3 regions of the Pseudomonas trivialis genome follow, and region 3 is predicted to be linked to each of the others. Evidence: predicted binding sites of a transcription regulator. Region 3 holds the regulator's gene; each other region holds the start of a gene.
What was found. The regulator FliA, encoded in region 3, starts transcription of late flagellar genes. The targets are predictions, from matches to a motif close to CTAAAGTTTNNNNNNNNNNNGCCGNTAA.
Positions count from the first base shown of each region.

Region 1: a site for FliA is predicted at 7,729-7,756, ahead of VRB54_RS15895 (methyl-accepting chemotaxis protein). Genes of this name have one in related genera too.
Region 2: a site for FliA is predicted at 7,933-7,960, ahead of VRB54_RS09480 (methyl-accepting chemotaxis protein). Genes of this name have one in related genera too.

Region 1 is NZ_CP142151.1:3,634,476-3,644,967, forward strand. Features, by position in the region: gene VRB54_RS15855 (methylaspartate mutase) at 1-1,036, opposite strand, end outside; gene VRB54_RS15860 (cobalamin B12-binding domain-containing protein) at 1,086-1,541, opposite strand; gene VRB54_RS15865 (fatty acid desaturase) at 1,556-2,554, opposite strand; gene VRB54_RS15870 (LysR family transcriptional regulator) at 2,793-3,674, shown strand; gene VRB54_RS15875 (quinone oxidoreductase) at 3,693-4,679, opposite strand; gene VRB54_RS15880 (LysE family translocator) at 4,689-5,309, opposite strand; gene msrA (peptide-methionine (S)-S-oxide reductase MsrA) at 5,618-6,124, opposite strand; partial or broken gene VRB54_RS24655 (PAS domain-containing protein) at 6,596-7,315, shown strand; partial or broken gene VRB54_RS24660 (methyl-accepting chemotaxis protein) at 7,379-7,600, shown strand; gene VRB54_RS15895 (methyl-accepting chemotaxis protein) at 7,845-9,467, shown strand; gene VRB54_RS15900 (S8/S53 family peptidase) at 9,561-10,492, shown strand, end outside.
Region 2 is NZ_CP142151.1:2,103,208-2,113,699, forward strand. Features, by position in the region: gene VRB54_RS09450 (alpha/beta hydrolase) at 1-200, shown strand, start outside; gene VRB54_RS09455 (OprD family outer membrane porin) at 444-1,790, shown strand; partial or broken gene VRB54_RS24515 (MCP four helix bundle domain-containing protein) at 1,918-2,694, shown strand; gene VRB54_RS24520 (methyl-accepting chemotaxis protein) at 2,686-3,549, shown strand; gene VRB54_RS09465 (hypothetical protein) at 3,612-3,944, shown strand; gene VRB54_RS09470 (hypothetical protein) at 3,989-4,765, opposite strand; gene VRB54_RS09475 (APC family permease) at 4,961-6,274, shown strand; gene VRB54_RS09480 (methyl-accepting chemotaxis protein) at 6,264-7,892, opposite strand; gene VRB54_RS09485 (rhamnogalacturonan lyase B N-terminal domain-containing protein) at 8,048-9,634, opposite strand; gene VRB54_RS09490 (pectate lyase) at 9,634-10,492, opposite strand, start outside.
Region 3 is NZ_CP142151.1:3,772,314-3,782,805, forward strand. Features, by position in the region: gene motD (flagellar motor protein MotD) at 1-56, opposite strand, end outside; gene VRB54_RS16435 (flagellar motor protein) at 71-811, opposite strand; gene VRB54_RS16440 (chemotaxis response regulator protein-glutamate methylesterase) at 811-1,956, opposite strand; gene VRB54_RS16445 (chemotaxis protein CheA) at 2,006-4,246, opposite strand; gene VRB54_RS16450 (protein phosphatase CheZ) at 4,258-5,046, opposite strand; gene VRB54_RS16455 (chemotaxis response regulator CheY) at 5,065-5,439, opposite strand; gene fliA (RNA polymerase sigma factor FliA) at 5,607-6,347, opposite strand; gene fleN (flagellar synthesis regulator FleN) at 6,344-7,177, opposite strand; gene flhF (flagellar biosynthesis protein FlhF) at 7,283-8,599, opposite strand; gene flhA (flagellar biosynthesis protein FlhA) at 8,611-10,492, opposite strand, start outside.

The DNA of each region.
Region 1 (10,492 bases), 140 kb from region 3:
CACTGTCGAATGCGCTGAGTATCGCTTCGGACAAGTCGGCATCACGCGCCAGGGTTCCCTCAATCAGTCGCCTCGAGGCGTCCAGAATGCGAGCGTGCTCTTGCGCGTCGAACGGGACGTCCGGCAATACACCCTTCGTTTGCAGGCAATAGCTGGCGTATTCCAATGCAGCGATGTTTTCTTCGATGCGAGGAATACGCCGTGATTCCACCGGCGTTTTTATGATCACGCGCTGTACGCCGGTGGATCGAATCATGCCGAGTGCATCGCCGGTGATCCGGCAAAAACCGCCCAGGGTTCGTGGGAAAAACCCCATGAACACGTAGCCGACGAAGTGGTAGCTGCCCGGTGCGAAGTATTCGCTGGCGAGTTGTTGCAAGGCGGTCACGGCGGCACGGTCCTGCACGGGTGAGGTGCCCTGGGCGTAGGAGAACGACAACGTCTGGATGCCATGGGAGCGCAAAAACAAGCCTTCCAGAATGTTGAGTGCCACCAGAATGACTGGGTCGCACATCTGCCCCATCATGCAGCCGGCAAAGCTCTCGATGTGGCTGTGCTCCAATCCTGCGGAGAGCACCTGGCAGGCTTTTTCCCAGTGGCCGAAAGCCTCACGCAGCGGCGTGCGGCTGTATGGCAGGCAATAGGAAATGGGCCCGCCTTCGGTGGTGACCGAGCCGATTTCGACCATGCGTTCGAAGATGTGCAGCGGATCGGGCGAGCCATGGCGAATCTGCACCGGCAGGTGGTAGCGGGCATGGATCTGGTCGAGCATCGCGCGGGTTTTCGCCGCTGGGTGATTCACGATCGGGTAGCCGTTGAGCATGGACGCGCTGTCAATCGCCCGTTGCGCCGCCTCAAGATTATTCACTCGGGTGAACGCATCAAGGGTGATGGTGCACACGGTGTTCGCACGACTGGCCGCCGTGGCTTCAAGCCCGGACTGCATCAGGCCGGGGTCGCTGAAGCCCATGCGCGGCTGGAGCACCGGGCCGTGCAGGTCAAACTGTTCAAGCACGTGGGTGTTGAAGTCGATCATGTCAGCAGGCCCTTTCCGGTCCCTGTGTTATCTGGCGCGGAGTATGTGCTCATCGTGCGACCCGCTTTTCCAGGTAATGGGCGGGAAACAACTGTGCGCTGACAAGTGTCTGGAAGGCATCGAAACTGTTTGCCACGCTGTCATCGAACACCTCGTCGAAGCCCGCGGCCCGAAGGGTATCGCTGTGCCGGGCGATGGTCTGGGGATCGTTTTCAGTGCAGATTTTTCCGCCAATGTAGAGTCCGTCGACGTGATGGGTCTCGCTGCGAATGCGCCGGGCAAGTTCGGCGCCCTCAAGGTAGCCGTGCCCATTGACCGTGCTGATCACAACGATGGCGCAGCCATTGCGCTCAAGCCGCGCAATCACGTCGTCCATCGGCGTGTTGGGCCCCAGGTTTTCTACTTTGTAGCCCAGGTCATTGAGCAGAAACTCCATGAACACCAGATTCCAGCTATGGGAGTCTGATGGCACGGTGCTGAGCAGTGCGGTTTTGTTGAACGTCATCGTTAAAATCCCTTTTAAGTTTCTGTTCTGTTTGCGTAATACGCAAGTGCGTTCTGGAAGTTGCGAAAGTTGACGGTGACGGCGTTGATATAGCCCCAGTAATCGGCGTAGTTGGTCGGAAACGGTTTTGAGCCGTCGATCCTGTCCCGCTCGCGTGCGGTGATGTAGTTGGGCCACTCTTTGGAACGGGGCCGCCGGTGATGAAAGTCGTGGCACGGTGTATCGCCGACCATCACGAACACACGGATGAACAAATGGAAGCCCAGCATTTTGATCAGCCAGATGCTGATGCAGGCGATGCGGCGAACAGCGCCCGCGGCCTGCGGTATGCGCAACTCTTCACCAATGAACACGCCGGTGGTGCTTTCGCAGATGAAGTCGATACCGCGCCGTTCCAGCACCTCTACGCTGGGCCAGGTATGCTCGGCTGCCAGGCGGAACGTGGTGCTGATGTGATAGCCGGCAAACACCGGTACCACCCACGCCATGATGAAAAGGCCGAAATGGCCCAGGGCTGCTGCCAGCAGACTGGCCGTGGCCCAGAAGATCAGCGTCAGGGCGGCGACACGGCGGTTCGAGGCGGTTGCCGTGCCCTTCACTCGGCTCCAGAACGAGCGCAGGATCGCCAGCGGCGACAGCGCCGTGCACACCAGTTTGGTCCACATCGTGGTCACGCTGTCGGACGGTGTTAAGCCCACCACTCCTTGCAGGTACGACAGGGTATCGTCATCGTCGGTCAGCAGTGTTTTGGAACTGTGGTGCAACGCGTGCTCGCGCTTGTAGGTATCGAAGGGTTTGAGCATCAATGCGCCGGAAATGATCCGGCCCACGGTCACGTTGGTTTCACGCTGTTCAAACACCATCTCGTGGGCGCAGTTATGGCAGATCATCACCTGCATCTGCTTGATACCGCCGGTAGCCAGTACAAACCCCAGCACCCACAAAATGACGCTGGCGTGCAAGTAACCGACGCCGGCCAACACCACGCCCGATGCAATTAATCCCGTGGACACAAGAATATGGTGAATGGGTTTGAGCGTTCGAACCTGGTCAAGATCCTCAGGCAAAGGCTTGGCGGTCAGCCAGCTCAAAAATGGCTGTATGAACCCTGGAAGGGTGCGCATCGAGTTACGTATCATCCATGTTTCCTCTGCGGGTTCGCTCCATCGAAAAAAACTGTACCGTGACCTCTCGCTATTTCGAACAGAAATACGTGGGGATCGATTTTCCATTTTTGAGTACGGCATCAACGTGAACTGGGATGATCTGAAAGTTTTTATCTTCGTGGCCAAGTCCAATAACGTGACCGAGGCGGGAAACTCGCTGAAAGTTTCGGCATCGACGGTGTCGCGCAAGATCGCCGCACTCGAGGATTCGCTCAGTACCGTGCTGTTCCTGAAAAAGACCAACGGCTACTTCCTGACGGAGGCCGGCAAAGCGTTGCTTCCGCTGGCGCTGGAGACGCAGGAGCGCTTCAAGCTGATGGAGCGCCAGATGTCGCAGCCCAACGATCGGATGGCCGGGCCGGTGCGCATCGATTGCCCGGAGCTGATGGGCACGCACCTGATCATTCCCGGGCTGGCGGACTTCCGTGATCGATACCCGGACATCAGCTTCGACTTCATCAATACGGCGGTGTCATCAAAACTCACGCAAAGCCATAGCGACATCATTATCCGGCTGCGCAGGCCGGAAAACGGCAACTTCACCATGCGCCGGGTTGGCACGCTGATGCAGGGGCTTTTCTGTTCCGAAGGGTATGCAGCCGCCAACACCCTGCCCGCGACGCCGGATGACCTGAAGGACCACCACCTGATTGGCTGGACCGAGGAGATGTCCTATATGCCGCTCGCGCAATGGCTCAATGAGGTGAGCGGCGAGCAGAAGCCGTGGATGCGCGTGTCCAATCTCAATGCCCAGCTCAAGGCGGTGGAAGCTCATCTGGGTATCGCCGCGCTGCCGACCTATGTCGCACACCAGTCAGGCTTGCGTCAGGTTCTGGCAGACTGCCCGCTGCACAGCTCCGATATATGGCTGCTGCGCAATCAGGCGACCCAGGGCGTGGGCCGCGTCGATCAAGTGGTGGATTACCTGACGGAACTGTTCCACAGCAAAACGGCAGAGATGCAATAGCATCCTGTGGATGAAGGGTTATGGCACCAGGATCAGGGAGCCCTGAGTTTGCCGGTCCTGCATGATGCGGTGCGCCTCGGCTGCCATGGCGAGCGGCAGGCGTGTTATCTGGGGCGCAGCAATCAAACCTTTGGACAGGGCCGCGAGCACCTGTGCAGCGCTGCTGGCAAGCTCGGCGTCCTGACCGATGTAGTGCTTCAGGGACGGCCGCGTCACATGCAGCGAGCCCATGCTTCCAAGCCGCGACAGATTGAACCCCGTCACGTCGCCCGACGCATTGCCAAACAGCACCAGATGACCGCGCTGGCGCAGGCTGACCAATGACAGCTCGAAGGTAGCGCGTCCGACAGAGTCGAATACGGTGTGAGCGCCCTTGCCGTCGGTCACTTCACGAATGAACGACAAGGCCCCCGGCGCCTCCGGGTCAAGGGCCGCGTAGCAGCCGGCGTCCAGCACCTGGCGCCGCTTGGCTTCGCTGGAAGCCAGCCCGATGACCCGCACGCCCCTGGCCGCCAACCAGCCTGTGGCGATGCTGCCCACACCGCCGGCAGCCGCATGCCACACGACCCAATCGTCAGGCGCGAGCGGTACGCAGCGATGAGTCAGGTATTCGGCGGTCAGTCCCTTGAACAGCAACGCGGCGGCGGTTTCACTGGATACGTCATCGGGCAGTCGAATGGCGCGCGTGGCGGGCAATACGGCGTGGCTGGCGTAGCTGCCCGTGGAGCTGTCGACGAATGCGACGCGGTCGCCGGGGCTCAAATCTCGCACCTGCGGTCCACAGTCGACTACCCTTCCGGCGCCCTCCACGCCCAGGCTTCTTGGAAAGGCAGAGCCATCCTCAAGCGCCCCTGAGCGCCGATGCACATCGATGAAATTGACGCCGGCCGCCTCGATGGCGACGGTGATTTCCCCGGGGCCGGCGGTACGCAATGGGCAGTCCTGTAGATCCAGGACTTGAGGCTCTCCGGGTGCGGCGAAGACAACAGCATGGGCATGAGTCATGCAACCTCCTTACAGCGGGCCGGTGCGCAGGAAAATCCACACCGCCACCGCGATCAGCATCAGCCCGAACACCGCGTTCTGGAACACCAGCATTTTGGGGCGCGCCTGGATCAGTCTTTGTACGGACGAGCCCATCGATACCCAGACGACATGGGAGAAGAAATTCAGCGAAATCAGCGCAGCGCTCAAGATCAGTACTGCGCTGCTGCTGGTTTCTCCGGTGGGCATGAAGGTGGAAAACATCACCAGCAGCATCACGATGCCCTGCACATTGCCCAACTGCACGACGATGCCGTCTCGAAACTGCAGGTGTATGGCTTTGTCGCCGGGCGCTTTCAGCGGACGACGCAGCAGGCGCACACCCAGCCACAGAATGTAGAAACTGCCGAGCACTTGCAGGACCCACACCAGCCGCGGGCTGTTCATCAGCGTGTGGTAAAGCCCCAGCCCCACCAGCACCGCCAGCAGGAAATAGGTAATGTCCAGGCCGACGATAAACCGCACCGAACGACGTACGCCGCTTTGCGCGCCCGAGGTCGCAACCATCAAGTTGCCAGGCCCTGCACTCAGGGTCAGCGGGGCCATGGTTGACAGCCAAAGCAGCCAGTTGATGCTGAATATCTCTTGCACGTTGTTATCCTCGATCACGGCATGGACTGCACGTGCTCAAGTCTAATTGGCAGTTGCTTATAAGGTTATAGCGAAGGGCGCAAAGCGATATCCCATAAATGGGGCGAACGTGAATAACGACTTGCCTGCGAAGGCGTCGTGCCAGCAACCATTGATCTTCACTGACCCACCGCTTTCGCGGGTAAGCACGCCCTCACATTTGATCTTGGCGCTTTGAGTATTGCGTTGGCTTGACTGAACGATATTGGGGGCGCTTCGCACCCCAACGCGGGGCTAGCCCGCTCGCCACAATACTGATTGGTATCGGGTCAGGCGCGCTTTGGCAACTTCCAGCCCGCCCGTACAAAGTGACACGTGTACCCATCAGGAATCCGCTCCAGGTAATCCTGGTGCTCCGGCTCCGCCTCCCAAAACTCCCCCGCCGGTTCAATCTCGGTCACCACCGGCCCGGGCCATAACTTCGATGCATCAACATCAGCCACGGTGTCTTCGGCCACGTCCCGTTGCGCTTCGCTCAGGTAGTAAATCGCCGAACGGTAGCTTGGGCCCAGGTCGTTGCCCTGGCGGTTGGGCGTGCTGGGGTCGTGGATCTGGAAGAAGAACTCCAGAATCTGCCGATACGTGATCACCGCCGGATCAAACACGATCTCGATCGCTTCCGCATGGTCGCCATGGTTGCGATAGGTGGCATTGGGCACATCGCCGCCGGTGTAACCGACGCGTGTTTGCAGCACGCCGGGATAGCGTCGCAGCAGGTCCTGCATGCCCCAGAAGCAGCCGCCGGCGAGGATGGCGGTTTCGGTGTGGTTGGTCATGGTCTGCCCTCACGCTGAATGGATATGCAGGTAGTTATGGGGCTGTACCCGCCAATAGCAAGTCAACGCGTCAAACACCGATGCAAAACCAAAATAAATGTACAGTTTCTCAACAACCTGTCGACATAGATGGCAAGGTGCCATGGATGAGGCCCGCATCACTTATTGAGCCTTTACGCTATGTCCATCTTTGCCTTTCTACACCGTGACCGTCGCGCCCTGCACCAACTGACAGCGGCGATCAAAAGCGGCCAGCAGCCCCATATCGACCGCCGCAGAACCGCCCCAGCGGTGCTTGATGCGCTGGCCGTGCTTGAATCATCCAGCCGTGAATCGCAATTACGCATTACCCAGCTCGAAGACGAACTCGAGGCTGCCCGTGAGTTGCTGCGCGAGTCCGCCGCCTCCGCCCAGGCCTCCGAAATCCGCTTCGACCTGGTCAACCGCGCCTCCAGCGAGGGCCTCTGGGACATGGAGGTGGTGGCGGGCGACCCGATCAATCCGAAGAACCGTTTCTGGTGGTCGCCGCAATTTCGCAGCCTGCTCGGTTTTTCTGACGAGCGTGATTTTCCAAACGTGTTGGCCAGTTGGGCCGATCGCCTGCATCCGCAGGACAAGCAGGCGACGCTCGACGCCTTTGCGCGACATCTGAACGACAAGTCGGGAAACACACCGTACAACGTGAACAATCGGTTGGCGATGAAGGACGGTTCCTACCGCTGGTTTCACGCCCAGGGTGAAACGCTGCGCGATGAGCGCGGCACGCCGATCCGTGTAGCCGGTGCGTTGCGCGATATTCATGATCAGTTGCAGCGCGATCAGGAACACGACGTGATCATCACCCGCTTCGAACTGGCCCGGGAGATGCTTTCCGACGGTTTGTGGGACATGGAAGTGATTGCCGGCGACCCGGTGAACCCAAAGAACCCCTTCTGGTGGTCGCCTCAGTTTCGACGCCTGCTGGGTTTTGAAACGGTGCAGGAGTTTCCCGATGTGCTGGACAGTTGGGCCTCCCGGCTGCACCCGGATGACAAGGAGCGCAGCCTGAATGCGTTTGGCGCGCACCTCAATGACAAGTCAGGACACACGCCGTTTGATATCGAATACCGGTTGAAGATGAAAACTGGCGAATACCGCTGGTTCCGCGCGCGCGACCAGACGCGCCGCGACCCGCAGGGTGCGCCACTGCGGGTGGTGGGCGCGCTGGTGGATGTGCACTTGCAGCATGAGCAGCAAGCATTGCGCGCGGCGGAGGTCGAGCACCAGCGCACGCTGGAAACCAACATTGCGCAGTTGTCGCAGATTGTCGGGACGATTCAGAGCATCGCCAGCCAGACCAACCTGCTGGCACTCAATGCCGCGATTGAGGCGGCGCGTGCCGGCGAGGCCGGACGTGGTTTCGCAGTGGTGGCCGATGAGGTGCGCAAGCTGGCAACGCGTACCACTGAAGCGACCGAACAGGCTGCCGGGATGATTGCTCGTTAGTCCGCTGATTTCAGGCGCCTCTCCCGCTGCGGCGAGAGGCTGCCTATGGGTTAATGGAAAAACGTAAAAAGCAAAAAAGCAAAAAAGCAGTGAACTATCGCATCATTTACAGGCCGCTTCTAAAGTTGACAAAAACACGGCCGATAGTTAATTGCGGAGCCCTTAATCCCTGCCCGAAACACACAACAATCCCAATATACATGCCATGGATAGGCACGTTTCAGGACCGAACATCATGTTCAGCAAACTAAGCATCTCGCAAAAACTTTATGCAAGTTTTACCGCAGTCGTTGTACTGATCGGTTTATTGGTGGGGAGCGCCTATAAAGGCTTCGAAACAGTAGAAGATGCTACAAATAGTAACGTGCACACTTATGAAGTATTAAGCGCCGCACAATTGGCACTGGAACAGTTGATTAATATCGAAACCGGTATGCGCGGTTTCGTCATCGCGTCCAAAGACAACTTTCTGGAACCTTTGGTAGCCGGCGAAAAACGCTTTTTAGAGAAGTTGGAGCTGCTCAAACGCCTGACGGCGGATAACGCGGCGCAGCAACAACGCCTGGCCACCCTGGGCGAGACGCAAAAACGCTGGCTGGCCGAAGACATCGACCCGATCATCGCCCTGCGCAGAAGCCTCACCGCAAGCAAACTGCCCGATGACGAACTGGACGCGCGCATCACCGCCGGCGCAGACAAGGCCAAGATGGACAGCATGCGTGCGACCCTGGCTGAAATCACCGCCACCGAAACCGCCCTGCTGGCGCAAAGAAGCCAGGAAATGATCGATGCCAAGCACATGGCGCTGACGATCCTGATCGTGGGCGGCATTCTGTCGGCTGTGTTGTCGTTGATCCTCGCCACCTCCCTGGGCCGCAGCACCACTCGGCGCCTGCAACTGGCGATTGATGCCGCTACCGCAATTGCCAACGGCAAGCTGGATACGGTGATCGACACCAGCAGCCATGACGAGTTGCCCAAAGCCTTCGACCGCATGCAGAAACGCCTGCGGGAAATGATTCAACAGATCAGCGAAGCGGCCAACCAACTGGTGTTGTCGGTGCAGCAGATTTCCGGCGCGTCGGAGCAACTGTCCGGTGCGATTCAGGAGCAGTCGACATCGGCCTCGATGATGGCCGCCACCATTGAAGAGTTGACCGTGAGCATCCATCACGTCTCGGAAAACGCCGACGAGGCGCACCAGCTTGCCAGCCGTTCGGGCGAGCAATCCAAGGACGGCGCGCGCGTCATCGAAAATACGCTGTCGAGCATGAACGGCATTGCCAGGACCGTGCAGCACTCCTCCACCCAGGTGGCGGGGCTGGGCCAGCACTCCGAACAGATTTCCTCGATCATCAGCGTGATTCAGGGCATTGCCGACCAGACCAACCTGCTGGCGCTCAACGCCGCCATCGAAGCGGCCCGGGCCGGCGAGCAAGGGCGCGGGTTTGCCGTGGTAGCCGATGAGGTGCGCCTGCTGGCGCAGAACACCGGTAAATCGACCAAGGAAATCGCGATCATGATCGAGAAAATCCAGGCCGGCGTGCGCGAAACCGTCGAAAGCATGCGCGGTGGCGTGCTCGAAGTGAGCCAGGGCGTGGAAACGGCGGGTACCGCCGGTGCGGCCATCGTTGAAATTCGTGAAAGCTCGGAGAAAGTGCTGCAGGTGGTCGATCAGATCTCCTTCGCCTTGCGTGAGCAGACCATGGCCAGCCAGGACGTTGCGCGCAACGTTGAGCGCTCGGCGCAAATGGCGGAAATGAACAATGTGTCGGTGCAGGAGTTGCTCAAGACCAGCGGCGGCCTGAAGAACCTGGCCACCAGCCTTCAGCATGAAGTGAGCAAGTTCCAGTTGTAACCCACAGGCTGCGGGGCTGAGCTCGGCGCACGCTGAACGAAGCCCGCCCCGTTGGAGTCGGAGAAATACCCTCTCCGGCAAAGAACCTGGCTCATGCCTCTGAAAACCGCAGCCCTCGCCTCCCTCCTCTCCCTGGCGGCCAGCACGGTCGCCGCCGCCCAGGAACCGTTGCGCCTGCAAAATCTGCAGCGTTGCGGCGACCTGCTGGAAAACCGTCAGCAAGCCTGGTGCCTGACCGCACGCGGCCTGAGTGACGCCATGCCGACACTCAAACTGGGCGCCACGGCCCTGCCGGCAAGCGCGCTGCAGCGTGACGGCAATATCCTTCGTGTACATCTGGACAGCAGCCACTATCAAAGCGGCCCCGTGTGGCTTGAGGACGGTGCCCGCGCCAGCAACGCTGCCTGGCTGAGCCTGCGCAACAGCCATGTGGTGGCGGCAAAGCCCAGCGAAGTGGCGAAGAACATGGACGGGTTGACCACCTACGTCGACCTGGTCAGTGTGCTGATCGAGGAAGACCACGATGGCCGCCAGGAAGCCGAGCGCCTGGCCCGCAAGTATGGGGCGACGGTGGTCGGCAGCATCGCGCCGCTGAACCTGTTCCAACTGCGCCTGCCCGCCAGGGACCTGGTGCAGCGCGACGCGCTGGTGTTGCGTCTGGGCAGCGAGACCAGCGTCGATGCGGTGGTGGTCGAAGAATCCGCCGCCGAAGAGGCCGAGGCCGCTGCGCCGCGTGAGAAGCCCGACAAACCGGCGGCGGACTCCGACGAGTGGGCGGCCAATCGCTTTCTCGACGCTGTGACTTATTACCAGAGCCGCCTGCCGGGCCGGCATTCGCCGATCCTGCCGCAACCGGTGCGCGTGGGGGTGATCGAGCGCGGGGTGGATTTCGACACCGCCGACTTTGCCGATTACCTCGGAGCCTGCGCGACCAGGCGCACGTGCGTGTATGCGCGTGACACGAGCGCGCCGGACGGCCATGGCACCACGGTCGCGGGCATTCTCGCCGCACGCTGGGATGACGG
Region 2 (10,492 bases), 1.7 Mb from region 3:
GGCCTTATCGGCTCGCACGAGGACGCGCTTATTTCGATTACATGAAAAAGCGGCACCCGGCGCACTTGAAACAGAAGGTGGTCATGGTGCCAGGCGTCGGCCACGATAATTTGAAAATGTTTACATCCAACTGCGGGATGGCTGTGTTGTTTGATCAACCGACACCCAAGACCTGTCCGGTCATCACGGGCGCTAAATAACCAGCGTGGACTCAAAGAGTCTTTTGATAGCGCTCCATGAGTTAGCGCGTCAATAAGACGCTCCGCGTTTGGATACTGGTAGTCAACAGGTCAGAAAGTTCCAGCGTTTCATTAATATCAGGGGTGCCCGTCAGTGAACATCATTGATGGGCTGGCCCGCGGACCCATTCAACTATAAAAAAGCGCCGCTTATCGCTGCGGTGTTAATAAGCCACGTTCGTTGGCACACTATTTGGGGGCAGTATGAACAAGCAAACTCTGGCGGTGGCCATTGCGCTCGCCAACGTATCTTCGTTCAGCGTATATGCCGGCGAAGCAGCAGGCGCAGGCGACTTTATCTCTGGATCCAAGGCAAGCATCAGCTCGCGCACCATGTATTTCAATAACGACAACCGCGCCGGTGGTGCGGATCAGAAGGAAGCCGCCCAGGGACTGCTCTTCAATTATGCGTCGGGTTATACCCAAGGCACCATTGGCCTGGGCGTGGACGCGCAAGTGCTCACGGGGATTCATCTGGACGGGGGCAGGGGGCATCATCCGGATAAAAACACGTTTTCGCCAAGCGATTCGGATGGCTCTGCCGAACAGACCTGGAGTCGCGCGGGCGCCAACGTGAAGGTCAAACTCGCCGATACAACGTTGAAGGTGGGCAATGCGCTAAGTCCTGAACTGCCGATTCTCAATGCCAGCGAAAGTCGTGTGCTGCCGCAGACTTTTCAGGGCGGTATGTTAACTTCCAAAGTACTCAATGATGTAACGCTGAACGTTGGCAAGATCACGGACGCTGTTGGTCGCGCCTCCAGCAATAGTTCCGGGCTGTCTGTATCCGGCGCAACAAAGGACTCCAACAGTTTCCAGTTCGCGGGAGCCGACTGGAAAATTACCAGGAACTTGACCGCTCAAGCCTATCACTCTCAACTCAAGGATTTTTACAATCAAACCTTCCTCGGCCTGGTTTATCTGGTGCCGATTGGCAATGATCAAACCCTGAAAACCGACCTGCGTTACTTCGATAGCAACTCCGATGGCAAGAATGGCCAGGTGGGTTATCGCTTCAACAACAATGGTGGTTACGCAAAAGATGCAGGTGAGGTTTCCAACAAGACATGGAGTGCCATGTTTACTTATGCCCTAGGTGGTCACTCCATCATGGTCGGTCATCAGCGCGTGAGTGATGATGGCGGGTTTGTGTGGGTCAATAATGGAAGCATCGCCGACAGCCGTGGGCGTAACGAGGGACAGGGCGGGTCGGATTTCTATCTGTTCACCAACAGCATGATCAATCAGTTCGCCCGTGCAGGGGAAAATACGACATTCGGCCAATACAGCTTCAACTTCGCTTCCATGGGCATCTCCGGTTTGAAAATGAGCGTCGCCTACTTGCACGGTGATGACATCAAGGACGTGAAAAACGGCAGTGATCATTCTGAATGGGAACGCGACATGCGTGTTGCCTACACCGTGCAGGAAGGACCGCTGAAAAACCTGAGCGCGACGCTGCGACACGGTGCGTATCGAGGCGACGGCTCGGGGGGATCCAATACCGATCAAACCCGCCTTATTTTCGATTACACCTATAACTTCATGTAAGGCCAACGGCAGGAGACGTTGCGTGCAGCAGCGGGGGGAGGTCGTTAGAGCTCAAGGCTTATAGCGGCTCTCGCAACCGACTCCCGCTGATTCGCTATTGGCCTGTATCCTATTGAGTCGACCCATCATGACGCTTCGTAATCTTGGTATCGCGCCGCGTGCCTCACTCTTTTTTGCCTTCATGGCCTTGCTTGTACTGTTCCTCGGTGTAATGAGCCTGGGCAAGATGGCTGACCTGTATCACACGACCCAGTCCATCGTTAAAGGCGGGCTGGCGCCCACTCGCCTTCTGGGAGAGTTGGCGGACACGACAGCGCGTCTTCGCACCATGTCTTATGCGGTATTGGTCAACCGTAGCGCAGGCCAGGCGGATATTGAAAAGTCTGATGCGCGGATCGAAGAGTTGACTAAAAAAGCAAACCGAATAGTCAATGACTACGAGCCGCTGCTCAATGGCAATGAAGAAACGGCCAGGTTTGGCCAGTTCAAGGAAGCACTTGGTCATTATGTGAAGGCCCAGGATGAACTGCGCAAGGCATCGCTGACCAACCGTGAAGATGAGATCCGGGCTTTGATCAAAGGGGATCTCAAGAAGTACTCAAGCCAAATGGCGCCACTGGTTGACTGGCTGCTGGAGGATAACCGCAAGGATTCAGAAGCTGCGGTGATGGCGTCTTCCAGCAACTACCTGACGGCACGTAACGTCATCATCGCAGTACTGATATTGACGGCCGTTCTGACCGCGTTACTGGCCGTTATCCTGACGCGAAGCATTATTCGGCCCCTCAATGACGCCCTACGAACAGCCGAAGACGTAGCCCGAGGTGATCTGACCCAGACTGTGAACATTCAGGGCCGTGACGAGGTGACTCGCCTGCAACAGGCCTTGACCGCTATGCAGACCAACCTGCGCGATACCTTGCAGCATATCTCCGGCTCGGCGACCCAATTGGCGTCGGCCGCCGAAGAGCTCAACGCCGTGACCGAGGAAGGCTCAAGTACGCTCGAGCAGCAGAACAACCAGATCGAGCAGGCGGCGGCAGCCGTCAATCAGATGACCGCCGCCGTGGAAGAAGTGGCCAGCAATGCTGTGAGTACCTCGACCGCGTCGCAACAGTCGAGTGTGGCGGCGATGCAAGGCCGTCAGCGCGTGCAGGACACGGTCAATGCCATTGAGCAGATGACCACCGATGTCGAGGTCACCGCCGAGCAAGTGGGCAGCCTGGCCGGTCAGACGCGCGACATTGGCAAGGTGCTGGAGGTGATTCGCGCCATTGCCGAGCAAACCAACCTGCTGGCCCTCAACGCGGCCATCGAGGCTGCTCGAGCCGGTGAAGCGGGTCGAGGTTTTGCCGTCGTTGCCGACGAGGTGAGGGCGCTGGCTCATCGCACGCAACAGTCCACTCAGGAAATCGAGGTAATGGTCAGCGGCATACAGCAGGGCAGCAGCCAGGCGGTCGCGTCAATGCAAAACAGCAGTGTCCGCGCCCAGGCCACGCTGGGTGTGGCCCGCAGTGCGGGGCAAGCATTGGAGGAAATTACCCGCAGCGTTGACGAAATCTGCGAACGAAACCTGGTGATTGCCAGCGCCGCCGAAGAACAGGCCCAGGTGTCGCGAGAGGTTGACCGCAACCTGGTTAACATCCGTGATTTGTCACTGCTGACATCGGCAGGTGCTCTTCAGACCAACTCGGCGAGCCATGAACTCTCGCGCCTGGCGATTGAGCTTAATCAGAGGGTCATGCGGTTCAAACTATAGATCGCGTCCCGCCTGGCTTTTTCCGAGGGGCCGAACAGTATTTAAAATGGAGTGCTACGGCTATGAAGTATCGGCTTTTATTCTTGATCGCAGGCGTGTTGTCCGTCTCGTCGCTCAACGCTGGAGCGACGGAAATCAAGACGCCTTCGTCACACGTGCAGTCAACGTTTATCGTATTGTGTGATTGCAATACCCACCTGAAGCGCACGCTGGTCCAGCGTGAAATCAATAAAGCCGGCGCAAAGATCCTTTTCACGTATGACAATCTTGGCGGCTTTGCCGTCAGGGCGTCGAAGTCAGATGATCCCGGCCAACTTGAACAAAGGTTGCGTGGCATACCCGGAGTCAAGTCGGTAGAGCTTGATGGCGAGGCCGGCATCAATACCGGGAGCTGAACAGCGGGAGCGCCCGCGCAGAGTTGCGAGGGCGCCCCCGACCGTTACGCCGCAGGCCTGACCCGAAAGGCCAGAAACACCGGGCCTGCGGGAAAGGAGCTGATCTCCAGCTCGTCCAGTGGATTGAGCGTGTTCATGCGGCTGCCGGCGTTGCTGTACAGCGTATGGTCACCCGCGGCGGCGAGGTTGATCTTGCCGGCGGCGGCCTGGATCAGCGTCACCTTGAATCCTTCGGTCACTTCCTCACCTATCGTCAGGGTGACGTCGGTGTTGCTGATGACCAGAATCGATTTGCCTGAATCGGCCATGGTCAGGGGGCGGCTGCCGGTGATCGAGGTATTGGTGTGCACGTGGCCACCGGCGTGGTAGGTCACCATCCTGGGGTCGGCGAAGACGCGCGCGAAGGCGCCCACGTAATTGACGCTGGCGCGCATGTCATCAAATTGCTCGACCACATAGGTGCCGATGCTGCCGGCGGTGTCGGCATCGGAGTCAAACACCCATTTGCGACCGACCATCAGCCCGATCTGGGTGTTGGCGCGCACGCCCGTGCGCAGTTCTTCGAGGTACAGCGTGCCGATCTGGCCGCCGCCCTTGCCCTGCACGTAGGTAAGCCGCGCAATGGAGTGGCTGTTGCCCGTCGGGCTGCCCTGGGAGGTGTCGACCCGATAGTCGACACAGTCTGCCGAGAGGATGGTGGTGGTGGTGTTGGCGTTGGGGGCCCAGGTGAACTCCAGCACCCTGCCGGCCTTGGCCTGTTCCAGTGAGACAGTGGTCTGCGATGTGGTGCTGGAGCCTGACTGCTTCAGATCGTCGGTCATGATACTTGTCCTTAAGTGAGGTGCTTTTTTACTGTTCATCCATACAGTAGTCGTAATGTGGTCGGTGCGCGAGGTGAGGCGACGAACTGCACGAGCGAGCCTCATTTGGCCACAGCTTCGCCATCCTGATGGAACTTCAACTGGGCAACAGTCCTCCACCAAGGATGCCTTCATCACCTGCCGCCAGAGCCGCCCATGACCCAATCCTCCAGTAGCTCCAAACCGTCCCTGCGCCGGGCCATTACCGGCCCGATGCTGTTTCTGTTCATCCTCGGTGACGTGCTCGGCGCTGGCGTGTATGCGCTGGCCGGCACCATTGCCGGCGAGGTGGGCGGGGCAATCTGGGTGCCGCTGCTGGTGGCGCTGTTTTTTGCCATGCTCACTGCCGGCTCCTACGCGGAGCTGGTGACCAAGTACCCGCACGCGGGCGCCGCGTCGGTGTTCGCCGAGAAGGCCTTCAAGTCGCCGCTGATTTCCTTTCTGGTGGGCTTCAGCATGCTCGCCGCAGCGGTGACCAGCGCCGCCGGGCTTTCGCTGGCGTTTGCCGGCGACTACCTGGCAGCGTTCATCGATATCTCGCCTCATCTGGCTGCGCTGATCTTTCTGGTGGTGATTGCGCTGCTCAATGCGCGCGGAATCAAGGAGTCGCTGGGCGCCAACATGCTAATGACGGCGATTGAACTGTCCGGGCTGTTGCTGGTGGTGGTCGCGGCCGCCTGGTGTTTCCAGGCGGGCGAAGCCAACCTGGGCCGCGCGTTCGAATTCAAGCCCGGCATCAACCCGATGCTTGCCGTGCTTGGCGCGGCGCTGCTGGCGTTCTACTCGTTCGTTGGCTTTGAGACATCGGCCAACCTCGCCGAAGAAATCCGTGACGTGCGCAAGGTGTACCCGCGCGCGCTGTTCGGCGCGCTGGTGACGGCGGGCATTGTTTACATGGCGGTAGGTGTCGCCGCGTCCACCGTGCTGCCGATGGACAGACTGATGGCGACCTCGGCACCGTTGCTGGAAGTGGTGCGCGCCTCAGGCTTGAACATCCCGCCCAGGCTGTTTGCGTTCATTGCCCTGGTGGCGGTGGCCAACGGCGCGTTGTTGACCATGATCATGGCCAGCCGCCTGACCTACGGCATGGCCCGCCTGGGCCTGCTGCCCGAGCCACTGTCGCGGGTGCTGCCCAAGCGGCGTACGCCCTGGGTGGCAATCATCGCCAGCAGCCTGGTGGCCATTGCATTGACGTTGACCGGCACGCTGGCGGCCTTGGCGCAGACGGTGGTGCTGTTGCTGCTCTTTGTGTTTCTGAGCACTAACCTTGCGGTGCTGGTACTGCGCCGTGACACCCTCGACGTCGACCATTTTCGCGTGCCCACCTGGGTGCCGGTGCTGGCGATTGTGTCGTGCCTGCTTCTGCTCAGCCAGCAGAGCCTCGACACCTGGTTGCGGGGCGGCGCGCTGCTGCTGTTGGGCATGCTGTTGTACGGCTGCAACCGGCTGGCGACCCGGCCTAAAGCTTGAACTGGCGGGTCAGTTGATTGAGGTCGGTCGCCAGCTTGGTCAGCTCGGCCGTGGCAATCGCCGTCTGGTTCGAGCCTTCGGAGGCCTCGCTGGACAGGTCGCGGATACTCACCAGGTTGCGATCCACTTCGCGCGCGACCTGGGCCTGTTCCTCGGCGGCGGTGGCAATCATCAGGTTGCGCTCGTTGATCTGGCTCAGGGAGTCGGTGATGTCGCCCAGCACTTTTCCGGCGCCATTGGCCATGTCCAGGGTCTGGCTGGCTTGAGCGCTGGTCTGGTTCATCGACGACACCGCATTGCCCGTGCCCGTCTGGATCGAGCTGACCATCTGCTCGATTTCCTGGGTGGATTTCTGCGTGCGATGGGCCAGGGCTCTCACTTCATCGGCCACCACCGCGAAGCCACGACCGGCTTCACCGGCGCGCGCGGCTTCAATGGCGGCGTTCAAGGCCAGCAAGTTGGTTTGCTCGGCAATCGCCCGGATCACGTCCAGCACCTTGCTGATGTCGTTGGCCATGGTCGCCAGCACTTGCACTTCACCGGAGGTGGACTGCACGTTGGCGACCATCAGGTTGATGGCCGCGACGGTGTCGTTCACCTGATTGCGCCCCGCGATGGCGGCCGAGCTGGATTGCGCGGTCAGTTCGGAGGTGGTGGACGCGTTGCCTGCGACTTCTTCCACGGCTGCAGTCATTTCGGTGACGGCGGTGGCGGCCATTTCGATTTCATGGTTCTGCCGCTGGATAGTGCGCGACGCGCCCTCGGTCACTGCGTGCATTTCTTCGGCGGTGGCCGCCAGTTGCGTGGAGGAGTCGCCGATCAGCGCCAGTGCATCACGCAGATTCGATTGCATGGTGGCAATGGCTTTTGACAGCTGCGCCGCTTCATCGGAGCCGTCCACCTCGATGCGCTGGCTCAAGTCATTGGCGGCAATGCGTTGGGCCATCAGCAGCGATTGATTGATCGGCACTGTGAGACTGCGGGTGTAAAGCCAGGCCAACAGTAAAGAGGCGGTTATCGACAGGAGCAGGAACACGCCGACGATCATCAGTGTTTGCTCATAAACGTCATCGGCCTCCTGTCCGGCTTTTTTTGCTTTGTCCTGGTTAATGCTGATGAGTTTTTTCAACGCGGTTTCGACTTTGTCCGCGGATTCTTTCATGGGCCCGTTTGATACGGCGACTGCGCCTTCCAATTGTTGTGCGCCAACTAAGGCAAGGTAATTGTCCTGGATTTTAAAATAGTCGGTTTGTATCTCCCGCAACTGCGCAAACGCTTCCTGGCCTTGCGGTGTGACGATAAAGTTTTTCAAGGACTGCGCGTATTGATCGACCAACTGCCGCGATTGCTGGATATCGCTCACCGCTTTGGTCCGGCGCTCCTGGGGCTCGATCGGGTTGCGCACCCGTGCGTTGTTGGATCGGATGGCGACAAACTCCCGGTCCAGTTGGCCCAATAGTTGTACGCTGGGTAATATGTTGGTTTCGACATATTTCTCTGCCGTTCTAAGCAGTCCGGCTTGCCTGAGTGCGAGCAATCCCATCGCAATAATGATCAGGCAGAAAAAACCGAAACAAACAGCAGATCGCGGTGCGAGATTTAGCTTTCGCAAAAACATGTCAACTCCTCAGGTGTGGGCGCTTTCACCCGTGGAATTAATATCGACACTCTTGTTCGGAACTTTAAGTTTGTTCGAAATATAGTTTTGGCTGTTGGGTGTTGCAGTTAGTCAATAATAATTAGATGTCCAATTGTTTCGGTATTCACGAAGGATCAGTCCTGCACCCACTGCACACTGTCGAACACAAAGCCCGGGCTCAGAAAACCCTGGCCCGTCTTGCCCGAAGCAACGCCAATCTCCAGTGAATTTACTCCTGCATGCAAGGCCGTGGACGGCACATTGATGTCGAACACGGTGTTGTTGCCTCGATACGTCCCACGGGTGATGCCACGGCTGTGGGGCTGGTTGGAGGCCGGCAGCACCGGCGCCGTCCACTGCTGATTCACGCTCACCGTCGGCCGCCCGCCAGCCTGGGCCAGTGAGATGAACAGGCGCAGGCGGTAAGCGCGCAGCTCATTGGCAGCCAGGACGAACTGGATGCGCGCAGGGCTGTTGACGTCGCGCCATTGCGCGGCGGGGAAGGCGTCGGGCTTGCTGGTGCCAACGCTGTAGGTGACGGGCGCCCAAGGGGTCATGCGTGCATCACTGGGATGGGCGGAGGGCAGCAGACGCGCATTGAGAAACCCGGCCGGCGTGCCATCGGGTGTGCCGATCTGCCATTTCACCTGACCCGCTGGCGGATGTGCCTGCAAGCTCGCCTGACTGGTAGCGCCTGCGCTGATATCCACCCAGCTCTGCGCCACCTCAAGTTCACCCTGATACAGCGTCATGCGGTAATGCCCCGGCCGCACCCCCGTCAACTGGAACCGCCCGCTGCCGTCGGCCCGCGCCCAGTATTGGGCGTTGCCATTGCTCAAGCCCACCACTGCCGGCAGTCCATGGGCCACGCCGCCAACCTGGCCGGTAATGGCACCGCGTTCTGCGCTGCCCACAAAACCTGCGAGTCCCAGGCGGTTGTCGACGAACCCCAGGTCGGTCAACGCCGCGCCGGGTGCGTCACCGTCGGTGAACAGCAGCCCGTAGACGCCGTGCAGGCCGCCGCGATAGGGCTCGGTCTGGGTGTGGTTGGAGAACATGTAGTTGTACAGCTCGTGGGTGACGGGGGTTTTCTGCGTGGCGATGTCCTTGAAGAACGGGCCGCCCGCGCTCAGCTCGCGGTTGCCCATCAGCATGTACACCGCCACCCCCGGGCCTTTGACGCCGTGCAGGGGGTCATCGATCATCGGTTGCGCCGAATAGAACTTGGAACTTGTGCGCCCGTCGGCCAGCAAAAACACGTCCTTGCCTTCGATGGCCGTGCCGACGTTGGAGTCGGTGCCACGCTGTGCCTTGGGCAGCTTGCTGACATCCAGCCGCGCTACAAAGCGCAACTCGCCCACCGGCAGCAGCGTCGGCGCGTAGGTCGCCATGTAGATCGCCGCGCGCCCTTTATCGGCCAGGTAGTAGTGGATCAGCTCTCCCGAGCGCGCGCTGATCACAATCACATCGCCCACAGTGCGCGCCTCCACCTGAGCACTGCCAAGGCCCGAAGCAATCTGCGAAGCCTTGGGTTCGGTGGTCTGCAGTTCGTTGCCGCGATAGCGCATCGAGACCAGGTCTCCATTGTGCGTGTCCACGCTGAAGACCAGGTTGGCGCCGGTGTCGACCACGATGTGCGAGTCACTGCGGCTAAAGCCGAAACCGGCGGCGTGGGCCTGGGCTGCCAGGGTGCACAGCATGATCAGCATGAGACGTCGCATCAGCTTTTCTCCAGGTTCATATGGCCCGCACCGGCATTGCGGGGCACCTGCAGGCGCACCTTCTCGGGCGCCTGCGGTGCCACAAGGTACTGGCGGTATGGGCTGAACGCCTCCAGTGCCGCCGCGTCCTGCGGCCGATAATCGTCGCCACTCTGGTGCTGCTGGTTCGGCACACAGGGCCTGCCGATGGCTGCCTGGCAGGCGTTATCGGCGGCGGAGGCGAAGAGGGCGAAGGCGGTGCCGGGCTGGCGGGCATCGTTGAACAGCGGGTGGGACACGTCGTCGAAGACATTGCCTTCCACCAGCAGATGGGCGCTGGCGGTGCGCGACATGATCGCGCCCTGGTAAGTCAGGTGGGCGAACACATTGTTGACCAGTTGCGCACGCACCTCGGCATCGCCCATTCCCCCGGCGTGAGGCGCACGCCCCGAGGTGTCGTGCACGTAGTTGCCCACCAGCGTCAGGGTGTCGTGGTGACCGAGAAACAGCCACACCCAGTAGTGGTGACCGTCACAGGTCGCCGAATAGGGCGTGCGGCCGTCGAATTCGTTGTTGGAAATCGTCACATGAGTGGCGCTGCCCCAGCCGCTCACGATCATCTGCCGACCGATCCGCGCGAAGGTGTTGTGGTCGATCCATACGCCATCGGTATCGTCCAGGGTCAGCGCATCACCGCCCCAGACCACGCGGGGGTTGATGTCCGAGAGCGTGAGGTTACGCACGATGACATTGCGCGCGCCGCCGCCGATGAACAAGCCCATGCCCTGGATCCCGGCATGGGCGCCCACGCCCAGCAGCGTCTTGTTAGAACCGACCTTCAAGCGCTGCAGGCCGGCCTTGTCATAGCTCACCGTGGCC
Region 3 (10,492 bases):
ACCAGCCAGCGTTCATGATTGACGTGTTCTTCAGGCTCGCGGCGACGACGGCTCACTGGCAACTCCCCCATCAATCCATGAAGCCCTGGAGCTTCAATTCGATGGAACGCGGGTTCTCGCCCTCGGCAATCGACAGGATGCCTTCGAGCAACATTTCGCGATAACGGGACTGGCGCAGGGCAATCGACTTGAGTTTGCTCGCCACCGGCAGCAGCACCAGGTTGGCACTGGCCACACCATAAATGGTGGCGACGAACGCCACGGCAATCCCGCTGCCCAGTTGCGACGGATCGGCGAGGTTGCCCATCACGTGGATCAGGCCCATCACCGCACCGATGATGCCGATGGTCGGCGCGTAGCCGCCCATGCTTTCAAAGACTTTGGCGGCGTTGATATCGCGGCTTTCCTGGGTGTAGAAATCCACTTCCAGGATGCTGCGGATCGCCTCCGGCTCGGCGCCGTCAACCAGCAGTTGCAGGCCTTTGCGTGCGTAGCTGTCGGGCTCGGCATCGGCCACGCCTTCCAGGCCCAGCAGGCCTTCCTTGCGCGCGGTGAGGCTCCAGTTGACCACGCGGTCGACGCCGCCGGCCAGGTCCACGCGCGGCGGAAAAATGATCCACACCAGAATCTGCATGGCGCGCTTGAACGAACTCAAGGGCGCCTGCAGCAATGCCGCGCCCACGGTGCCGCCGATCACGATCAACGCCGCCGGGCCGTTGGCCAGGGCGCCGAGGTGGCCGCCCTCCAGGTAGTTGCCGCCAATGATCGCGACAAAGGCCAGCGTGATGCCGATCAGGCTCAACACATCCATCAGAGACAGGCCTCCACCAGATGCCGGCCGATGTCGTCCAGGCTGTAGACGGCGTCGGCGAGGTCGGCCTTGACGATGGCCATGGGCATGCCATAGATCACGCAGCTGGCTTCGTCCTGGGCCCAGATGGCGCTGCCGCCCTGCTTGAGCAGGCGCGCGCCTTCACGGCCGTCGGCGCCCATGCCGGTGAGCACTACCGCCAGAACCTTGTCGCCGTAGGACTTGGCGGCGGAGCCGAAGGTGATGTCCACGCACGGCTTGTAGTTGAGGCGCTCATCGCCCGGCAGGATCTTGATCGCGCCACGCCCGTCCACCATCATCTGCTTGCCACCCGGTGCCAGCAGCGCCAGGCCAGGACGCAGGATGTCGCCATCCTCGGCTTCCTTGACGCTGATGCGGCACAGCTTGTCCAGGCGCTCGGCGAACGCCTTGGTGAACGCGGCGGGCATGTGCTGGATCAGTACGATGGGCGCCGGGAAGTTGGCCGGCAGTTGGGTCAACACCCGTTGCAGGGCCACCGGGCCACCTGTGGAGGTGCCGATGGCGACCAGCTTGTAGGCCTTGCGCTTGGGCGCCGGTGAATGTGCATGTGCATGTGCGGCGGGCGCAGTGTTACGAACCGGCGCGGCGGAGGCAGGCCGGGCCGTCGGCGCAGGTGCCGGGCGGTTGAACGAGGAACCCGCTGGGGCAACTGGCGCGGCTGTCGGCGCATGTGTCGGCGCAGGTGCGCTGGACAGACTGCGACGGTTACTGCGCGCAATGCTGTGCACCTTCTCGCACAGCATCTGTTTGACCTTCTCGGGGTTGCGCGAGATGTCTTCGAAATTCTTCGGCAAAAAATCCACCGCGCCGGCGTCCAGCGCGTCGAGGGTCACTCGGGCGCCTTCGTGGGTGAGCGAGGAGAACATCAATACCGCGGTGGGGCAGCGTTGCATGATATGGCGCACGGCCGTGATGCCGTCCATCATCGGCATCTCGTAGTCCATGGTGATCACGTCCGGCTTCAACGCAATTGCCTGGTCAATCGCCTCTTTGCCGTTGGTGGCCGTGCCGACCACCTGGATGCTTGGATCGGCGGAAAGAATTTCCGAGACGCGGCGGCGGAAGAAACCCGAATCGTCCACCACCAGGACCTTGACTACCATAAACACTCCGTTAGGTGGGGCGGGCGTTACCGCCTGAGCCCCACCAAAATCAAATACGCCGTGCGGCGTAACGCTTGAGCATGCTCGGGACATCGAGAATCAACGCGATCCGACCGTCACCGGTGATGGTCGCGCCCGACATGCCCGGGGTCCCCTGCAGCATTTTGCCCAATGGCTTGATCACCACCTCTTCCTGGCCAACCAACTGATCGACCACAAAGCCGATGCGCTGGGTGCCCACGGACAGGATCACCACGTGGCCTTCGCGTTGTTCTTCATGCTTGGCCGATGCCACCAGCCAACGCTTGAGGTAGAACAGCGGCAGGGCCTTGTCGCGCACGATCACCACTTCCTGGCCGTCGACCACGTTGGTGCGCGACAGGTCGAGGTGGAAGATCTCGTTGACGTTGACCAGCGGGAAGGCAAACGCCTGGTTGCCCAGCATCACCATCAGGGTCGGCATGATCGCCAGGGTCAGCGGCACCTTGATGACGATCTTGGAGCCCTGGCCCTTGGTCGAGTAGATGTTGATCGAGCCGTTGAGCTGGCTGATCTTGGTCTTCACCACGTCCATGCCGACGCCACGGCCCGACACGTCGGAGATCTCGGTCTTGGTCGAGAAGCCCGGGGCAAAGATCAGGTTGTAGCACTCGGTGTCGGTCAGGCGGTCGGCGGCGTCCTTGTCCATCACCCCGCGCTTGACCGCGATATTGCGCAGAATCGCCGGGTCCATGCCTTTGCCGTCATCGGTGATCGACAGCAGAATATGGTCGCCTTCCTGCTCGGCCGCCAGAATCACCTTGCCGTTGCGCGACTTGCCCGCCGCTTCACGTTCTTCAGGGGTTTCGACGCCGTGGTCGACGGCGTTGCGCACCAAGTGGACCAACGGGTCGGCCAGGGCCTCGACGAGGTTCTTGTCGAGGTCGGTTTCTTCGCCCACCAGTTCCAGGTTGATTTCTTTCTTGAGCTGGCGTGCCAGGTCGCGAACCAGGCGCGGGAAGCGGCCGAAGACTTTCTTGATCGGCTGCATGCGCGTTTTCATCACCGCGGTCTGCAGGTCGGCGGTGACCACGTCGAGGTTCGACACGGCCTTTTGCATGGCTTCATCGCCACTGCTCAGGCCCAGGCGCACCAGGCGGTTACGCACCAGCACCAGTTCGCCCACCATGTTCATGATGTCGTCCAGGCGCGCGGTGTCTACCCGTACGGTGGTCTCGGCTTCGGTGGTGACTGGCTTTTCGGCCACGGCGGCAGCCGGGGCGCGTGCAGGTGCTGCGGCAGGTGCCGGTGCGGGCTTGGCGGCTGGAGCGGCTGGAGCGGCTGCGGGTGCAGGTGCCGGTTTGGCGGCCACAGGCGCAGCAGTCGCCGCTGCGGCCGGGGCCACTTCGGTGAACTTGCCCTTGCCGTGCAGTTCGTCGAGCAAGGCTTCGAATTCGTGATCGCTGATCAACCCGTCACCGGCCGGTGCTGCGCCGGCAGCAGGGGCGGCTGGCGCGGCAGCGGCAGGCGCCGTCGCGGCGACTTCCGGCAAGGCATCGACAGCAAAGGTGCCCTTGCCGTGCAGTTGATCGAGCAAGGCTTCGAATTCGTCGTCGGTGATATCGGTGCTGGCGCTCGCTGCAACTGCGGGCGGCGCGGCGACCGGTGCCACGGCGTCGGCAGCGAACTGACCCTTGCCATGCAACTGGTCGAGCAGGGATTCGAATTCGGCGTCGGTGATGTCTTCGCTGGTCGGCGCGGCAGGTGCAGCAGCCGGTGGCTGTGGCGCTTGCGGTGCTTCGGCCTCGGCCTTCACGGCGTTGAGCGAATCGAGCAACTGTTCGAACTCGCTGTCGGTAACATCCGGCTCGGGCTCAGGCTCGGCCACCGGTGCAGGCGCAGCTACGGCGGGGGCCTCGGCAGCCGGCTCTGCCAGACGCGCCAGGGCGGCCAGCAGTTCCGGGGTGGCGGCGGTGATCGGGGCACGTTCGCGCACTTCGCTGAACATGCCGTTGACCGCATCCAGTGCTTCGAGAATCACGTCCATCAACTCCGAGTCGACCTGCCGTTCACCCTTGCGCAGGATGTCGAACACGTTCTCGGCGATGTGGCAGCACTCCACCAGCTCATGGAGCTGGAGGAAGCCGGCGCCCCCTTTTACAGTGTGAAAACCGCGAAAAATTGCATTGAGCAGGTTCGCATCATCCGGTCGGCTTTCCAGCTCGACCAGTTGTTCGGACAGTTGCTCTAAAATTTCGCCGGCCTCTACAAGGAAATCCTGAAGGATTTCTTCATCGGCGCCGAAGCTCATGTGGGTGCTCCTTAGAAGCCTAAACTGGATAACAGGTCATCGACATCATCCTGACCTGACACAACGTCTTCACGTTTATCGGCATGAATCTGAGGACCTTCACCCTTGGCGAGATGTTTTTGTGGATCTTTTTCCGAGAGGATCGCCGCGCGGTCATGTTCGATGCCGGCAAAACGATCGACCTGCCCGGCCATGAGCACCAGTTTGAGCAGGTTGCTTTCCACTTCGGTAACCAGTTGGGTCACGCGCTTGATCACCTGACCGGTGAGGTCCTGGTAATCCTGGGCCAGCAGAATATCGTTGAGGTTGCTCGCCACCGTGCGGTTTTCCTGTTCGCTGCGCGACAGAAAACCGTCGACCCGGCGGGCCAGTTCACGAAACTCCTCAGCACCCACTTCGCGACGCATGAAGCGCCCCCAGTCGTGGCTGAGCGCATGGGCCTCGGTGGCCATGCCATTGACCAGAGGCGTGGCGTTTTCCACCAGGTCCATGGTGCGGTTGGCCGCCGCCTCGGTCAGCTTGACCACATAGGACAGGCGTTCGGTGGCATCGGTGATCTGCGAAATTTCTTCGGCCTGGGGCATGTGCGGGTCAATCTGGAAATTGACGATCGCACTGTGCAGCTCGCGCGTGAGCTTGCCCACTTCCTGGTACAGGCCGCGGTCACGGGTCTGGTTAAGCTCATGGATCAACTGCACCGCGTCGCCGAAATGGCCTTTTTCAAGGCTGTCGACCAACTGGTGAGCATGTTTTTTCAGGGTCGACTCAAAATCGCCCAATGTTGTTTCTTTCTGCTCCATAGCTCCCCCGCGATGGCATTAGCCGTGGATGCGTTCGAAGATTTTTTCGATCTTCTCTTTTAGCGCCAATGCCGTGAATGGCTTGACTACGTAACCGTTTACCCCGGCCTGGGCGGCTTCGATAATCTGTTCACGCTTGGCTTCGGCGGTCACCATCAGTACAGGCAGGCTGCGCAGCTTTTCGTCAGCACGCACGTGGCGCAACAAGTCGATGCCGGTCATGCCCGGCATGTTCCAGTCGGTTACCAGAAAGTCGATGCTGCCGCTGTTGAGGATCGGAATCGCCGTAATGCCGTCATCCGCCTCGACCGTGTTTGTGAACCCAAGGTCACGCAACAGGTTTTTTATGATCCGCCGCATCGTTGAGAAGTCATCAACGATGAGGATTTTCATGTTCTTGTCCAATTCGACCTCCAAGCAGTCTTAAACGCGCCCAGCACCTGGACGCGCCATTTCAATCAACAGGCGTTACACAAAAAGGACTGCCGGGTCCACCACGGGTCGAACCCGCGAAGGTCGTGACCCTCGCGGTATCGTCTGCAGTGTCCCCACACTGCCTGTCAGCGCGCGCGCCACTCTCCCAAACGCCCCCGCAAACGGGCTGCGCACTGGCTATGCAACTGGCTGACACGCGATTCGCTGACCCCCAGGACCTCACCGATTTCCTTGAGGTTCAGCTCTTCGTCGTAGTACAGCGCCAGGACCAGGCGCTCACGCTCCGGCAAGTTGGCAATGGCGTCCGCCAGTGCACCCTGGAAACGTTCATCTTCCAGGTCGCGTGACGGCTCCATATGCGCACTCGCGCCATCCTCATGCAGCCCTTCGTGTTCGCCGTCCTGCAACAGGTCGTCGAAACTGAACAGGCGGCTGCCCAAGGTATCGTTCAAAATCCCGTAATAATCATCGAGACTCAATTGGAGTTCGGCCGCAACTTCATGATCTTTAGCGTCGCGACCGGTTTTTGCTTCAATTGAGCGAATTGCGTCACTGACCATCCGCGTATTGCGGTGCACCGAACGCGGCGCCCAATCCCCTTTACGCACTTCATCGAGCATCGCGCCACGTATGCGAATACCCGCATACGTCTCGAAACTGGCGCCCTTGCTCGCATCGTACTTGGTCGACACTTCAAGCAAGCCGATCATGCCGACCTGGATCAGGTCTTCGACCTGCACACTGGCCGGCAGGCGTGCCAGCAAGTGATAGGCGATGCGCTTGACCAGCGGCGCATAGCGCTCGATCAGTTCGCCCTGGCTGTCGCGTGCCGATTTTTTATAGAGGTTGTAGCCGCTGGATGTCATAGCACAGGACCCGCGCTTGTCTGATGCACCAATCGTTCGACGAAGAACTCCAGATGCCCGCGCGGGTTGGCGGGCAGCGGCCAGGTATCGACCTTCTGGGCAATCGCCTTGAATGCCAGCGCGCACTTGGAACGAGGGAATGCTTCGTAGACCGCACGCTGTTTTTGCACAGCCTTGCGCACGCATTCGTCGTAGGGAACTGCGCCGACGTATTGCAGGGCGACATCGAGAAAACGATCCGTGACCTTGGTCAGTTTGGCGAACAGGTTGCGCCCTTCCTGCGGGCTCTGGGCCATGTTGGCCAGCACGCGGAAGCGGTTCATGCCGTAGTCACGGTTAAGCAGTTTGATCAGGGCGTAGGCGTCGGTGATCGAAGTGGGCTCGTCGCACACCACCAGCAGCACTTCCTGCGCGGCGCGCACAAAGCTGACCACGGACTCGCCGATGCCGGCGGCGGTGTCGATCACCAATACGTCGAGGTTGTCGCCGATATCGCTGAACGCCTGGATCAGGCCGGCATGCTGCGCCGGGCTCAGGTGCACCATGCTCTGGGTGCCGGAGGCAGCCGGCACGATGCGGATCCCGCCGGGCCCCTGCAGCAGCACATCGCGCAGCTCACAGCGCCCTTCGATCACATCGGCGAGGGTATGTTTGGGGGTCAGCCCCAGCAGAACGTCCACGTTCGCCAGGCCCAGGTCAGCGTCCAGCAGCATGACGCGACGGCCAAGCTCTGCCAGGGCCAGGGACAAATTCACTGACACGTTAGTTTTCCCGACGCCACCTTTGCCGCCGGTCACCGCGATCACCTGTACGGGATGCATGCTGCCCATTTTATTTCTTTACCTTGTCTTGCTTAGACGCAGGCTACATGGCTTGGCCGCTTGAATCGCTTGCAGACCATCGATGTAGGTACATTTCACGGTGTTCATCCTGCCTCAACCGACCCGTTTTGCCGGGTTGTGGTAAAGGTCGGCGAACATATCAGCCATCGCTTCCTCGCTAGGCTCGTCTTGCATTTGCACACTCACGGCACGGCTGACCAACTGATGACGACGCGGCAGATGCAGATCATCCGGGATCCGCGGGCCGTCGGTCAGGTAGGCGACCGGTAATTCATGGCTGATTGCCAGGCTCAGCACCTCGCCCAGGCTCGCGGTTTCGTCGAGCTTGGTGAGGATGCAGCCGGCCAGACCGCAGCGCTTGTAACTGTGATACGCAGCGGTAAGAACCTGTTTCTGGCTGGTGGTTGCAAGCACCAGGTAATTTTTCGATTTGATCCCACGGCCGGCCAGGCTTTCCAGCTGCATGCGCAACGCCGGATCGCTGGCTTGCAGGCCGGCGGTGTCGATCAGCACCACGCGCTTGCGCAGCAGCGGGTCGAGGGCGTTGGCCAGGGACTGGCCCGGGTCGACGTGGGTCACCGGCACATTGAGAATGCGGCCGAGGGTCTTGAGCTGTTCCTGGGCGCCAATGCGGTAGCTGTCCATGCTCACCAGCGCGATGTTGTTGGCGCCGTACTTGAGCACGTAACGGGCGGCCAGCTTGGCCAGGGTGGTGGTCTTGCCCATGCCGGCAGGGCCGACCATGGCGATCACACCGCCCTCTTCGAGGGGTTCGATTTCCGGGGTGGCGATCATTCGCGCCAAGTGCGCCAGCAGCATGCGCCAGGCCTGACGGGGCTCCTCGATGTTGCCGGTCAGCGCCAGCAGGTCGCGCGACAGCGGGCCAGACAGGCCGATGCGTTGCAGGCGACGCCACAGGTTGGCCTGTTGCGGCTTGCTGCCTTGCAACTGGTTCCAGGCCAGCGAGCCCAGTTGTACTTCGAGCAGTTCGCGCAGGCCGTTGAGTTCAAAGCGCATCGAATCGAACACGCGCTGGTCGACGGCGGCAGCCGGGGCCGGTGCGGCAGGACGCGGCGGCTCGACGAAAGTCGGCTCCACCAGCGGCTCGGCAGCGGTCAACGGCAGGCCGGCGAACAGCTGGCGATTGGTGGTGGTGTCGCTGTCGCCGCGCATGCTGAGCTCGGCCTGGGCCGACACAATGCGCGAGGCGGTCTTGCGCAGCTCGTCTTCGAGTTCCATGTTCGGCACGCGTGGCGCCAGGGCCTGGGGGGTGTAATCCAGGGCAGCCGTCAGCTCCACACCGCCGGCGATGCGGCGGTTGCCGATAATGGCAGCATCGGCGCCCAGCTCATCACGCACCAGTTTCATGGCCTGACGCATATCGGCGGCGAAAAAACGCTTCACTTGCATAACCCACTACCTCAGCCGTTGGGCCCTACTGTCGCGACGATAGTCACTTGCTTATTGTCAGGAATTTCCTGGTAAGCCAATACGTGCAAATTCGGTACTGCCAGGCGTCCAAACCGCGACAACATCGCTCGGACCGGGCCTGCCACCAGCAGAATCACCGGCTGGCCCTGCATTTCCTGGCGCTGTGCGGCGTCGATCAACGAACGCTGCAGTTTTTCAGCCATGCTTGGCTCCAGCAGAACGCCCTCTTCCTGGCCTAATCCTGCCTTCTGAATACTATTGAGCAAAATCTGTTCCAACCTTGGCTCCAAGGTGATAACAGGCAGCTCGGAGTCAAGCCCTACAATGCTTTGCACGATTGCGCGGGACAATCCGACCCGCACCGAAGCCACCAGCGCGGCGGTATCTTGACTCTTGGCGGCATTGTTGGCGATAGCCTCGGCAATGCTGCGAATGTCGCGTACCGGCACCTGTTCGGCCAACAGCGCCTGCAGCACCTTGAGCAACTGCGACAACGAGAGCACGCCCGGCACCAGCTCTTCGGCGAGTTTTGGCGAGGCCTTGGCCAGCAAACCCATCAATTGCTGGACTTCCTCGTGACCGATCAGCTCGTGGGAGTGCTTGTAGAGGATCTGGTTGAGGTGGGTAGCAACTACGGTGCTGGCGTCCACCACGGTGTAACCGAGCGATTGCGCCTGGCTGCGCTGGCTGACTTCGATCCACACCGCGTCCAGACCAAAAGCCGGATCTTTGGCGGTGATGCCGTTGAGGCTGCCGAACACCTGGCCCGGGTTGATCGCGAGCTCCCGGTCCGGGTAGATCTCGGCTTCGGCGAGAATCACGCCCATCAGGGTCAGACGGTAGGCGCTGGGCGCCAAGTCGAGGTTGTCACGGATGTGCACGGTGGGCATCAGGAAGCCCAGGTCCTGGGACAACTTCTTGCGCACCCCCTTGATCCGCGCGAGCAACTGGCCACCCTGGTTGCGGTCCACCAGAGGAATCAGGCGGTAGCCAACTTCCAGGCCGATCATGTCGATAGGAGTCACGTCATCCCAGCCCAACTCCTTGGTTTCCTGGGCGCGGGCCGGGGATGGCAGCAATTCCTGCTGGCGCGCCACCTCTTGCAGGGCCTGCACCTTGACCGCGTTCTGTTTTTTCCAGAACAGGTAAGCACCGCCGCCGGCCAGGGCCGCCATGGTCAGGAACGACACGTGGGGCATGCCCGGCACGATACCCATGATCGCCATGATGCCCGCCGCCACGGCCAGGGCCTTGGGCGAGGCAAACATCTGCCGGCTGATCTGCTTGCCCATGTCTTCGGAGCCCGAAGCACGGGTCACCATGATGGCCGCTGCTGTGGATAACAACAGTGATGGCAATTGCGCCACTAAACCGTCACCGATGGTCAGCAAGGCGTACACCTTGCCGGCATCGCCGAAGGTCATGCCGTGCTGGAAGATACCCACGGCCATGCCGCCGATGAGGTTGATGAACAGAATCAGCAGGCCGGCGATGGCGTCGCCACGCACGAATTTGCTCGCACCGTCCATGGAACCGTAGAACTCGGCTTCCTGGGCCACTTCCAGGCGGCGGGACTTGGCCTGGTTCTGGTCGATGAGGCCGGCATTGAGGTCGGCGTCGATTGCCATCTGCTTGCCGGGCATGGCGTCGAGGGTAAAGCGTGCGCTCACCTCGGAAATACGCCCGGCACCTTTGGTCACGACCACGAAGTTGATGATCATCAGGATTGCGAACACCACGATACCGACCACGTAGTTACCGCCGATCACCACCTCACCGAACGCCTGGATCACCTTGCCGGCAGCGGCATGGCCGTCCTGGCCGTGCAGCATCACCACTCGGGTGGACGCAACGTTCAGCGCCAGCCGCAGC